Regions from separate parts of the Micrococcus porci genome, predicted to be linked through region 1. Evidence: riboswitches for the same ligand, from Rfam matches in the RefSeq annotation. Region 1 holds a riboswitch; each other region holds the start of a gene.
What was found. A riboswitch is a leader RNA that binds a small molecule or an ion and turns the genes downstream of it on or off. The one in region 1 is predicted to bind S-adenosylmethionine.

Region 1 (3,263 bases):
CCTGGGGATCACGACGGCGATCGTCGCCAACGCGATGGACGAGAGCTGGTACCAGGTCCCCGTCCTGCTCCTCTCGGCCGCACGGCACGCGCTGCTCGAGGAGGTGATCGTGGGGGCGTGGCTGATCGACCGGCTCGGCTACCTCCAGCGCCTGCGCGAGGCGGGGCTGGGCGCGTCGTCGTCATGGGCCGGCACGGAGGGGCTGTTCCTGCCGCTGCGCACCTGGCCCGTGGTGCTCTCCCTCGCGCTGCTGCGCGGGGCGTACCACCTGTATCAGGGTGTGGGGCCGGGGATCGGCAACGCACTCATGGGGGCGGTGTTCGTGCTGGTGTTCCTGCGGGTGCGCCGCGTCATGCCGCTGGTGCTGGCGCACTTCCTGCTCGATGCCGTGGGGTTCGTGGGCTACCCGCTGCTGGCGCGGGCGGGGCTGCTGGGCTGAGCGCCGGGCGGCACGTCAGAGCGTGACCTCGCCCTTCGGGGTCGAGAAGGTCACGGAGACGATGCCCGGGGTGCCGGAGGGGGCCACGTAGTCCACGGACACGTCGGCGACCTCGTCGTCCTCCGTGCCGCCCAGCCACTCGCGCAGGCGGTCCGGGGAGCCGGCGATCGAGAGCCGGGCGATCGAGGCCTGGGCCGGGGCGGCCTGCGAGGGGTGCATGTCCTCCTGGCCGTCGGCCCAGCGCAGGATGAACGGCAGCTGCGGGTCGGCGAGGGTGCCCTTGACGCCGATCTGGCGCCAGGAGAGCTCGCGGCCGTCCGGGAAGCGGCGGTTGCCGGGGACGGCCTCGCGGCCGAGGCGGCGCTCGAAGCGGCCGATGTCGTTCGTGGTCACGGCCCAGCTCATCCAGCCGCCGCCCTGCTCGGACCGCGTGCGGACCAGCTGGCCGAACGGGGCGCTGAGGGACGCGGGATGGTCCAGGGCCTCGACGACCTCGAGGTACTGGTTGCCGGTCATGGGGAACAGGGCGTTCTGCGTGCCGAAGCGCGGGTGGATCCCGCCCTTGACGCGCTCCACGCCGAGCCGCTCGGCGATGCGGGCGACGGTGGCGTCCAGGCCCTCCGGGCCGGCGGCGTAGGACACGTGGTCCATGCGACAGGTGTTCACGGCGCGGATCCTTCCGTTCCCCCGGCGGGCCGAGGGGTTGACCTGGGTGCGTGCTGCGAGGAACGGCCGGCCCTTGACGCGCCGGGTGCCCCCGTGCCGGAAGCGTATCCGCGCGTGACCTGTGTGACGAAATCGGGGAGGACGGTGTCGCTACACTGAGGCCCACGGTCACGAGAGTCAGCGCAAGGCCCCGGCGAGCTGACCGGCAACCCTCCTCCGCGGTGGGGTGCCCCGGGTGACGACCAGGCCGGCCCCGCACCCGGGCGCCGGCAAGCGCGGGCCGTCCCTGGCGTCCCGGGGCGGCGTGCACCCCTGGTGCGCCCGGCCCGGTTCCGGGAAGGTCCCTGACTCCCCAGGAGGACCAGCCATGAGCACCCAGCCCACCCCCCGCAGGGGCTTCTCCACCACGCAGATCCACGCCGGCACGGACGCCCCGCACGCCTTCGGGGCGACGGCCCTGCCGATCTACCAGACCACCTCGTACGACTTCCCGTCCGCCCAGGTCGCGGCGGACCGCTTCGCGCTCGCGGACCTCGGCCCCATCTACACGCGCATCGGCAACCCCACACAGTCGGCGGTGGAGGAGAAGATCGCGGCCCTCGAGGGCGGTGTGGGCGCCCTCCTGCTGGCCTCGGGCCAGTCGGCCACCACGTTCGCGATCCTCAACGTGGCCGGCGCCGGTGACCACGTCGTCGCCTCCGCCTCCCTCTACGGCGGCACGCAGAACCTGTTCAAGCACACCCTGGCGCGCGTCGGCGTCGAGGTCACCTTCGTGCAGGACCCCGACGACCTGGACGCCTGGCGCGCCGCGGCCCGCCCGGAGACCAAGGCCTTCTTCGCGGAGGCCCTGGGGAACCCGCGCGGGGACGTGCTGGACGTGGCCGGGGTCGCCGCCGCGGCCCACGACGCCGGGGTGCCCCTGATCGTGGACAACACCCTCACGACCCCCTACCTGCTGCGGCCGTTCGAGCACGGGGCGGACGTCGTGGTCCACTCCGCCACGAAGTACCTCGGCGGGCACGCGGCCGCGATGGCCGGCGTGATCGTGGACTCCGGCCGGTTCGACTTCGCGCGGGACCCGGAGCGGTTCCCGGGGTTCAACGAGCCGGACGAGTCCTACCACGGCCTGGTCTACGCCCGGGACCTGGGCGTGGGCTCGCCCCTCGGAGCGAACCTCGCCTTCGTCCTCAAGGCCCGCGTGCAGCTGCTGCGCGACTACGGCTCGGCCATCTCCCCGTTCAACGCGTTCCTGGTGAACCTGGGCCTGGAGACCCTGTCCCTGCGCATGGACCGGGCCGTCGCCAGCGCGCTGGCCGTGGCCCGCCACCTGGAGGGCCACCCCCAGGTGGAGTCCGTGTCCCACCCCGGGCTCGAGTCCAGCCCGTGGCACGCCCGCGCCCAGGAGCTGCTGCCCCGGGGCGCCGGCGCGTTCGTGTCCTTCGAGATCGCGGGGGGTGCCGCCGCGGGGGCCGCCTTCGTGGACGGCCTCGAGCTGCACCACCACGTGGCGAACATCGGGGACGTCCGCTCGCTGGTGGTGCACCCGGCGTCGACGACGCACGCCCAGCTGGCCGAGGACGAGCAGCGCGCCGCCGGGGTGACACCGGGGCTGGTGCGGCTCTCCCTGGGCCTGGAGGACGTGGAGGACATCCTCGCAGACCTGGACAAGGGCTTCGCGGCCGCGGCCGCCGCCCTCGACGCCGCCGATGCCGCCGAGCAGGACTGAGGGCCATGACCGCCATCGACCCCCGCATCCTGCCCGGCCACGCCGCCCATCGTCCGCACCAAGGCCCGCAGGGCGAGGCCGCCCCCTCCGCCCGCTCCGCCGCCCCGCACGACGCGCGGCCGGCCGACCGCCTCCCCGCCGGCGAGTTCCGCACGCTCTCCGTGGGCCCGCTGGAGCTCGAGGCCGGCGGACGCCTGCCGGGCGTCGAGCTCGCCTTCGAGACGTGGGGCACGCTCGCCGAGGACGGCGCCAACGCCGTGCTCGTCCTGCACGCCCTCACGGGCGACTCCCACGTGGCCTCCCACCGCCGCGACGAGTCCGCGGGCTGGTGGGAGGAGCTGATCGGGCCGGGCCTGGCCGTGGACACGGACCGCTGGTTCGTCGTCGCACCCAACATGCTCGGCGGCTGCGACGGCTCCACGGGGCCGTCCT
Region 2 (3,263 bases), 400 kb from region 1:
ACCTTGGCCGGGTCCGCGAACACGCCGGACTCCTTGTCGTAGACGACGGCGTCGTCCTCCCACGAGCCCTCGAGGAGCTTGTAGACGACGTCGAGGTACTCGTCGGCGTGCTCGTAGCGCTCGTCGTGCTCCATCTGGTCGTCCTGGCCCATGTTCTGGGCGGCGGAGGGCAGGTAGCCGGTGACCACGTTCCAGCCGACGCGGCCGCCCGTGAGGTGGTCGAGCGTGGCGAGGCGGCGGGCGAACGGGTAGGGGTGCTCGTAGGCGGTGCCGGCGGTGACGCCGAAGCCGAGGTGCTCGGTGACCGCGGCCATCGCGGAGACGAGCAGGAACGGGTCGTTCACGGGGGTCTGCGCGCCGGTCCTGATGGCGGCCTCGGAGGTGCCGCCGTACACGGAGTACGGGCCGAGGACGTCGGCGATGAACAGGCCGTCGAAGAGGCCCTTCTCCAGCGTCTGCGCCAGGCGCGTCCAGTAGCCGAGGGTGTTGTAGTCGCGGGCGTGGTCGTCGGGGTGACGCCAGAGCCCCGGGGACTGGTGGGCGACGCAGTTCATGTCGAATGCGTTGAAGAGGATCTCGCGGTGCTCGTCCGGGCGGGTGGGTGCTCCGGCCCCGGCGTTCTCGGCGGTGCTCATGGGTCTCCTTTCCAGGGCCGCCCGGTCGCAGGGGCGCGGCCGGGCGGGCGACGGTTCCGCACCATGCAACGCCGACGCGACCGGCGGTGGAAGTCGGTCCGGCCCAGGGGTTCATGACGGCCTCGCCGGGCCCGGCCACGCGTCCGGCGCCCGGTTCGTGACGTGCCCCGACCGTGACGACATGCCCTGACCGTGACGGAGGACACGTCCGTGGGTGGCGGCCCTGTCGCGGCCCAGCGGCACCCCAGCGCTGAGCCAGAGAAACCTGCTTCCTCCACCCTGCGGAGACGACCGAAACGTCTGGCTCGGCCCTGGGCCCTGCGCCGGTTGCGTGCCGGACCCCGTCACCCGCTCCGACGCCCGCCTCGTGTCCGACGCCGCCGCAGCCGGAGGGTGCCGCGGCGCCGCGGAGATGACCGCTCACCGCCGCCCCGTGGATCCCACGCCCACCTCTTCCTACGGTGAGGGCAGCGATCAAGAGAACCGACTCCCTACGGCTCTGGCCGAGTCGGTCGGCAACCCCTTCACCGTGACGGGGTGCCCCAGATGACGATCCGGCCGCGACAGCGGCAAGCACGGCCCAGGGGTGCACGCCCCCGGCGCCGGTGAGGACACCCGCCCACCGACCCTGAGAGCGATCCGCATGCACCCGCTGACCCCCACGGCACCGTCGTCTGCGGTGCCGGCCTCGACACCGCAGCATCACCGCACATCCGGACGAGCTCACCCACTCAGGAGGAACCGATGAGCATCCCTCTCAGCGTCTTCGACCCCGTGCTGCTGCCGGCCGAGACCGATCCCCGCGAGGCGATCGACGACGCACGCACGCTGGCGGCCGCCGCCGACGCCCTCGGCTACCGGCGCCTCTGGCACGGCGAGCACCACCTGAACCCCGGGGTGCTGGGGTCGAACCCGGCACTGACCCTCGCCCTGGTCGGCCCCGTCACCCAGCACATCCGGCTGGGGTCGGCGGCGTCGTTGGTGGGGCCGCGCACCCCGCTGGTCCTGGCCGAGGACTTCGGGCTGCTCGCCGCGGCCTTCCCCGGCCGGATCGACCTCGGCCTGGGCCGCGCCGCAGCCCCCGGCGGTCCGCCGCCGGGCACCCGGGCCGAGACCCCGACGGGCGACGGCGGACCCGCACAGGACCCGCAGCGTGAACCCGCCGGAGCCGGCGCCTCCTCCGGCCAGGACCCCGCCGCCGGTCCGAGCGAGGTCGACGGCGTGGTGATCCCCGCCGCCCCGGACCTGTCCGCGGCCCTCGGCTCTCCGCTGCGCGCGGCCTCCCGGGCCCTGCTGCCCACACCGTCCACCCCGGCCCTCGACTACGGGGCCCAGGTGGACCTGCTGCTGGGCCTGCTGGACGGGACGGCGCAGCACGACGGCGCCGCGCTGGGCCAGGTCGTCGCCCGTCCGGCGGTCGACGTCGAACCGTGGGTCCTCGGCTCCGGCCCCGGCGTCTCCGCCGAGGTCGCGGCCCGCCGCGGGCTGCGCTTCGGCGCGAACTACCACGTCAGCCCCGCCGGCACCGTCGCCGCCGTCCGCCGGTACCGGGAGCTGTTCCGCCCCTCGCCCGAGGTGCCCTGTCCCGTGGTGTCCGTCTCCGCCGAGGTCCTGATCGCAGACACCGCCGCCGAAGCCCGCCGACGGGCCAGCGGCTACGCCGCGTGGGTGCTGTCGATCCGCTCCGGCGCCGGCGCGGTCCCCTACCCCTCGCCCGCGCACCCCGAGCCCTCCCGCACGCCGCAGGAGGAGGCCCTGGTCGCCGACCGCCTCCAGACCCGTTTCGTCGGCACGGCCGAGCAGGTCGCCGAACGACTCGACGCGCTGGCCCGGCTCACCGGAGCGGACGAGCTGCTCATCAGCGCCTCGGCCCACCGGGTGGAACACCGCGTCGAGACCCTGACCCGACTCGCCGAGATCTGGAGGACCGCATGAGCACCCCCACGCCCACCCTGGGCATCGCCCTGACCACCCAGACCCCCGCCGACGCCCGCGGCCACTGGACCCGGCTGTCCCAGGCCCTGGAGGAGACGAGCCTGGACTGGGCCGTCCTCACCGACCCGCTCGGCACCGCCCCGCAGGCGGGGACGCACCGGATCGACGCCGTCCTCGCGGCCTGCTGGACGGCCACCCGCACGCACCGGATCGGCCTGGTCCCGGAGGTCACCACCACCCACACCGAGCCGTTCCACGTGTCCATCGGGCTGGCCACCCTCGACCACGTCTCCCACGGCCGGGCCGGCTGGCTCGCGACCGTCTCCGCCGCGCCGGAGGTCTCCGCCCTGTTCGGCCGCCGCCGGCACCCGGCCGAACGGACCCCGGGGCTGCAGGCGTCGCGGGTGGACCTCGAGCTGTGGGAGGAGCTGCAGGACGCGGTGGCCGCCGTCCGCGACCTCTGGGAGAGCTGGGAGCCCGACGCCGAGATCCGGGACATCGCCACCGGCCGGTTCATCGACCGCGAGCGTGTGCACCACGTCGACGTCGAGGCCGAGCGGTTCAGCGTGCGCGGCCCCTCCATCACCCCGCGGCCGCCCCAGGGCCGGCTCCCCGTGCTGGTGGAGGCCGCAGGACCGGCCGGCCTGGAGGCTGCCCGCCGCACCGCCGACGTCGTCCTGCTCCCCGCCGCCG
Region 3 (3,263 bases), 1.2 Mb from region 1:
CGGGTGCCGTCAGCACCATGCGGAAGGGCTTGTCATTGTCCACGGTGGCGCTGAAGGTCATGGGTCCGGCCTTCTCCACGGGAGGGGTCGCCGCAGACCACCCACCACAGAGTGCCTCCGACCCCGCCATCCAGGTCTTCTCCCCCTCAGCGCCCCGCGAGGTGTGGATGTCCGTCTTGCCCGTCGCATCCGAAGGGCATAGCAGGATGACGCGCAGGACTGCGCCCTCCTGAGCGTCCACGGTGATCTGCTGCGTGCCCGTCCCGACCTTTTCTTGTAGAACGGACTCCGTCTCCGGATGGAGGTAGTCAGAGTCCGGATTCTGACGCGTGTACTCCTCCAGCGTCATCCCATCCTCCTGGAAGAGAGCCGCCGGCAACGCTTCCCCGTCACGCGAGGCCTGAGTGTCGACGTCGGAGGAGCTGCCCGTGGCGGCCGACGCCGAAGGGCTCGCACTTGCAGAAGCTGCGGACGCGCTCGAGGGGGTCGGGTTTTCAGCCTGAGAGGTGGAGCACCCGGAGATCGTCGCGCCGACGAGAACAGCGGCGGCGAGGGCGGCTAGACGACGTGAAGGAGAAAGTGGGAAGAGCGGAAACATGGGAGGCCTGTTCGTCGAGGGAAGAGAAGTCGATGGTCCGGCGTCCGGCGTCGGGCGCCCTGCGCCCGACGCCGGACCACGCGCCGCATCAGAGCTTGTAGTGCTGGAAGTAGAACTGCTGCCACGGGGTGTAGAACGACCCACTGCGCAGGGTGACCACATTGCAGGCCCTGTTCAGCATCTGACGGTTCCACGTCCCCTGCGCACGCTTGGCACCAATGGCAAGCTTGCCTCCGTTCGTGTAGGTGCTGGGCACCTTCCATGTCCCGCTCACAGTGTTGGTGGAGGAGTAGCTCACTCCCACTCGGGTGCCGACCTTCGCGGAGACCCCCGCGAGGATGGCACTGACATCTCCGGACACCTCGCCCGTGATGTCGCCGCTGACACCGAACGTCCGCCCGGTGGCGATGGTGAGCGTCACACCAGGCGCCCCGGACACCGAAGAATAAGATGAGTAGGACTGCTTGAAGGTGTTCGACGTCACTGAGGTGTTCGTCCAATACTCCTCGGCGCAGTACGCGTCCGGCGAGACGGCCTCTCCATCCCCGGGAGTCGTTGCCGCCCCCGCTGCCGGAGCCACCATCAGTGAGGCGGCGACCACGGTGCCGGACGCCAGGGCCGCCAGCTTCTTCTTGATATTCATCCGCATGATTCGATCCCTTTCAGAGAACCGTATGCGGGGGCCGTGGGCTGCGGTCTCGAGCTCCCCCCCCCTCTCGAGTAAGTGAATCGTGATGGCCCGCCGTGCCATGTGTCAAGCATCACATTTTCATGTGATCCCCCTCGCCGTCGAAGATGCTGGAGGGGTCGTCCTCCCACCCGATCGGTGCATCCGACTGCGACCCCGCGCGTCGCCCACGCTCCGGACCGCTTTTGACCGCCCCACGGACCCCTCCGTAGGCTGGTCCCCAGAATCACGAGTTCCCGTCATTCACGGCCCTGGCCGGCGGGACGGCAACCCTCTCACGCAGTAGTGGGGTGCTCCAGGTGATGATTCGGCCCCTCGGACACCCCGGCGGGCAAGTACCGCGTCTCCGCGGATCCGGGCGATCCGCGTTCCCGCTGTCTGCGGAGCCGCGTCAGTCGTCGGAAGAGGACGCGCGCCATGACCCTGATCCACGCACCCCACACCGCCGCGTGGGACACCGACCTGTCCCTCGGCAACCTCCGCTCCGGCCTCTCGGCCTTCCCCACCGGGGTCGTCGCGCTGGCGGGCCTCGCCGACGACGTCCCCGAGGTGATGGTGTCCTCCTCCTTCGGCGTGGGCATCTCCTGGGAGCCGGCCCTCGTGTCCTTCTCCGCGCAGAACAGCTCCCGCACCTGGCCGCGCCTGCGCCGGGCCGGGGCGATCGGCGTCTCCCTGCTCGCGGCGGACCAGACGCCACTGTGCCGTCAGCTGGCCGCCCGCGAGGGCGACCGCTTCGCCGGTCTCGACGTGCACCGCAGCCCGCACGACGCCCTGCTGATCGGGGGCTCCTCGCTCTGGCTCGAGACGCGGGTGCACGCCGAGGTCCCGGCGGGCGACCACACGGTGGTGCTGCTGGAGGTGACGGCCTTCGCGGATCACACGGACGACGCTCCCCCGGCCGCCCTGCACCGCAATCTCTTCCACGGCCTGCGCGCGCTCTGAGAGAACTCCAGGTGAACATTTCAGCCCCTGGTCCCCGGTCGGCGAGATCCGTGCAATGATGGAGCCTGAAGTTGATTCAGCTGTATCTCGCAATTCACTGCTTGTCGGGCCGGTCCGCCGGATCCGGATGAGCGTTGGGCAGGCGGTTCAGTTCTACCGCTTCACCCGTGTGCGACTCCGCACCCGGCCCAACCGCCCGCATCACCGCGGGCACATCGAAAGGACACCAACATGGCTGTTGGCACCGTCAAGTGGTTCAACTCCGAGAAGGGCTACGGCTTCATCGCCCCCGAGGACGGCTCCGCCGACGTCTTCGTGCACTTCTCCGCCATCCAGGGCAACGGCTTCAAGGAGCTGCAGGAGAACGACCGCGTCGAGTTCGAGACCCAGCAGGGTCCCAAGGGCCTGCAGGCCGCCGACGTCACCAAGCTCTGAACCACACCGGTTCACTGATCGGCTGACGCCGATCCACCACGGCCCCCGCCACTCCGCACGGAGCGCGGGGGCCGTCGTCGTCGCGAGCGCGCCGCCCGCTCCGCGCCCGAGACCGCGAGCACGGCACACGCCGTCCACACCGCGGCGGACGGGCCCAGGGGCGCCGCCGCCAGTCCCGCCGCCGCGGGCAGCACCACCTGGCCCAGCCGGTTGCCCATCAGCCGCACCGCCAGGGCGGTGGAGCGCCAGGCGTGCGGCACGGCCTCACTGATCACGGACATCGTCAGCGGCTGCCCGACGCCCAGGGTGAGCCCGCCCGCCACCGCGGCCGCGGCGGCCAGCCAGAGCAGCCCGGAGGTCATCCCCACGGGCACCGCCGCGATCGTCGCCGCGGACGCCCACAGCGCCACCGCCAGCAGCAGCTCGCGTGAGAACCGGCGGCGCAGCCGCGGCAGGAACACGCGGGAGACGAGCGAGCCGGCCCCGCGCAGCGCCAGCAGCGCCCCCACCCACGCGGCGCTCACGCCGTGCCGCTCCCCCACCACGGGCAGGAACGCGGTGAGGATGTCCAGCACGGCCAGCAGCGCCAGGGACGCCAGC

Region 2: linked by a shared signal. The riboswitch ahead of KW076_RS00665 (LLM class flavin-dependent oxidoreductase) and the one ahead of KW076_RS11345 (O-acetylhomoserine aminocarboxypropyltransferase/cysteine synthase family protein) in region 1 are both predicted to bind S-adenosylmethionine.
Region 3: linked by a shared signal. The riboswitch ahead of KW076_RS04365 (flavin reductase family protein) and the one ahead of KW076_RS11345 (O-acetylhomoserine aminocarboxypropyltransferase/cysteine synthase family protein) in region 1 are both predicted to bind S-adenosylmethionine.

The regions. Positions count from the first base shown of each region.
Region 1 is NZ_CP083691.1:2,397,224-2,400,486, reverse strand. It holds gene KW076_RS11355 (CPBP family intramembrane glutamic endopeptidase) at 1-439, shown strand, start outside; gene KW076_RS11350 (VOC family protein) at 455-1,105, opposite strand; SAM riboswitch class IV at 1,272-1,387, shown strand; gene KW076_RS11345 (O-acetylhomoserine aminocarboxypropyltransferase/cysteine synthase family protein) at 1,473-2,831, shown strand; gene metX (homoserine O-acetyltransferase MetX) at 2,837-3,263, shown strand, end outside.
Region 2 is NZ_CP083691.1:149,173-152,435, forward strand. It holds gene KW076_RS00660 (LLM class flavin-dependent oxidoreductase) at 1-635, opposite strand, end outside; SAM riboswitch class IV at 1,108-1,217, shown strand; gene KW076_RS00665 (LLM class flavin-dependent oxidoreductase) at 1,380-2,570, shown strand; gene KW076_RS00670 (LLM class flavin-dependent oxidoreductase) at 2,567-3,263, shown strand, end outside.
Region 3 is NZ_CP083691.1:909,091-912,353, reverse strand. It holds gene KW076_RS04375 (hypothetical protein) at 1-349, opposite strand, end outside; gene KW076_RS04370 (hypothetical protein) at 687-1,241, opposite strand; SAM riboswitch class IV at 1,511-1,630, shown strand; gene KW076_RS04365 (flavin reductase family protein) at 1,704-2,228, shown strand; gene KW076_RS04360 (cold-shock protein) at 2,460-2,663, shown strand; gene KW076_RS04355 (MFS transporter) at 2,675-3,263, opposite strand, start outside.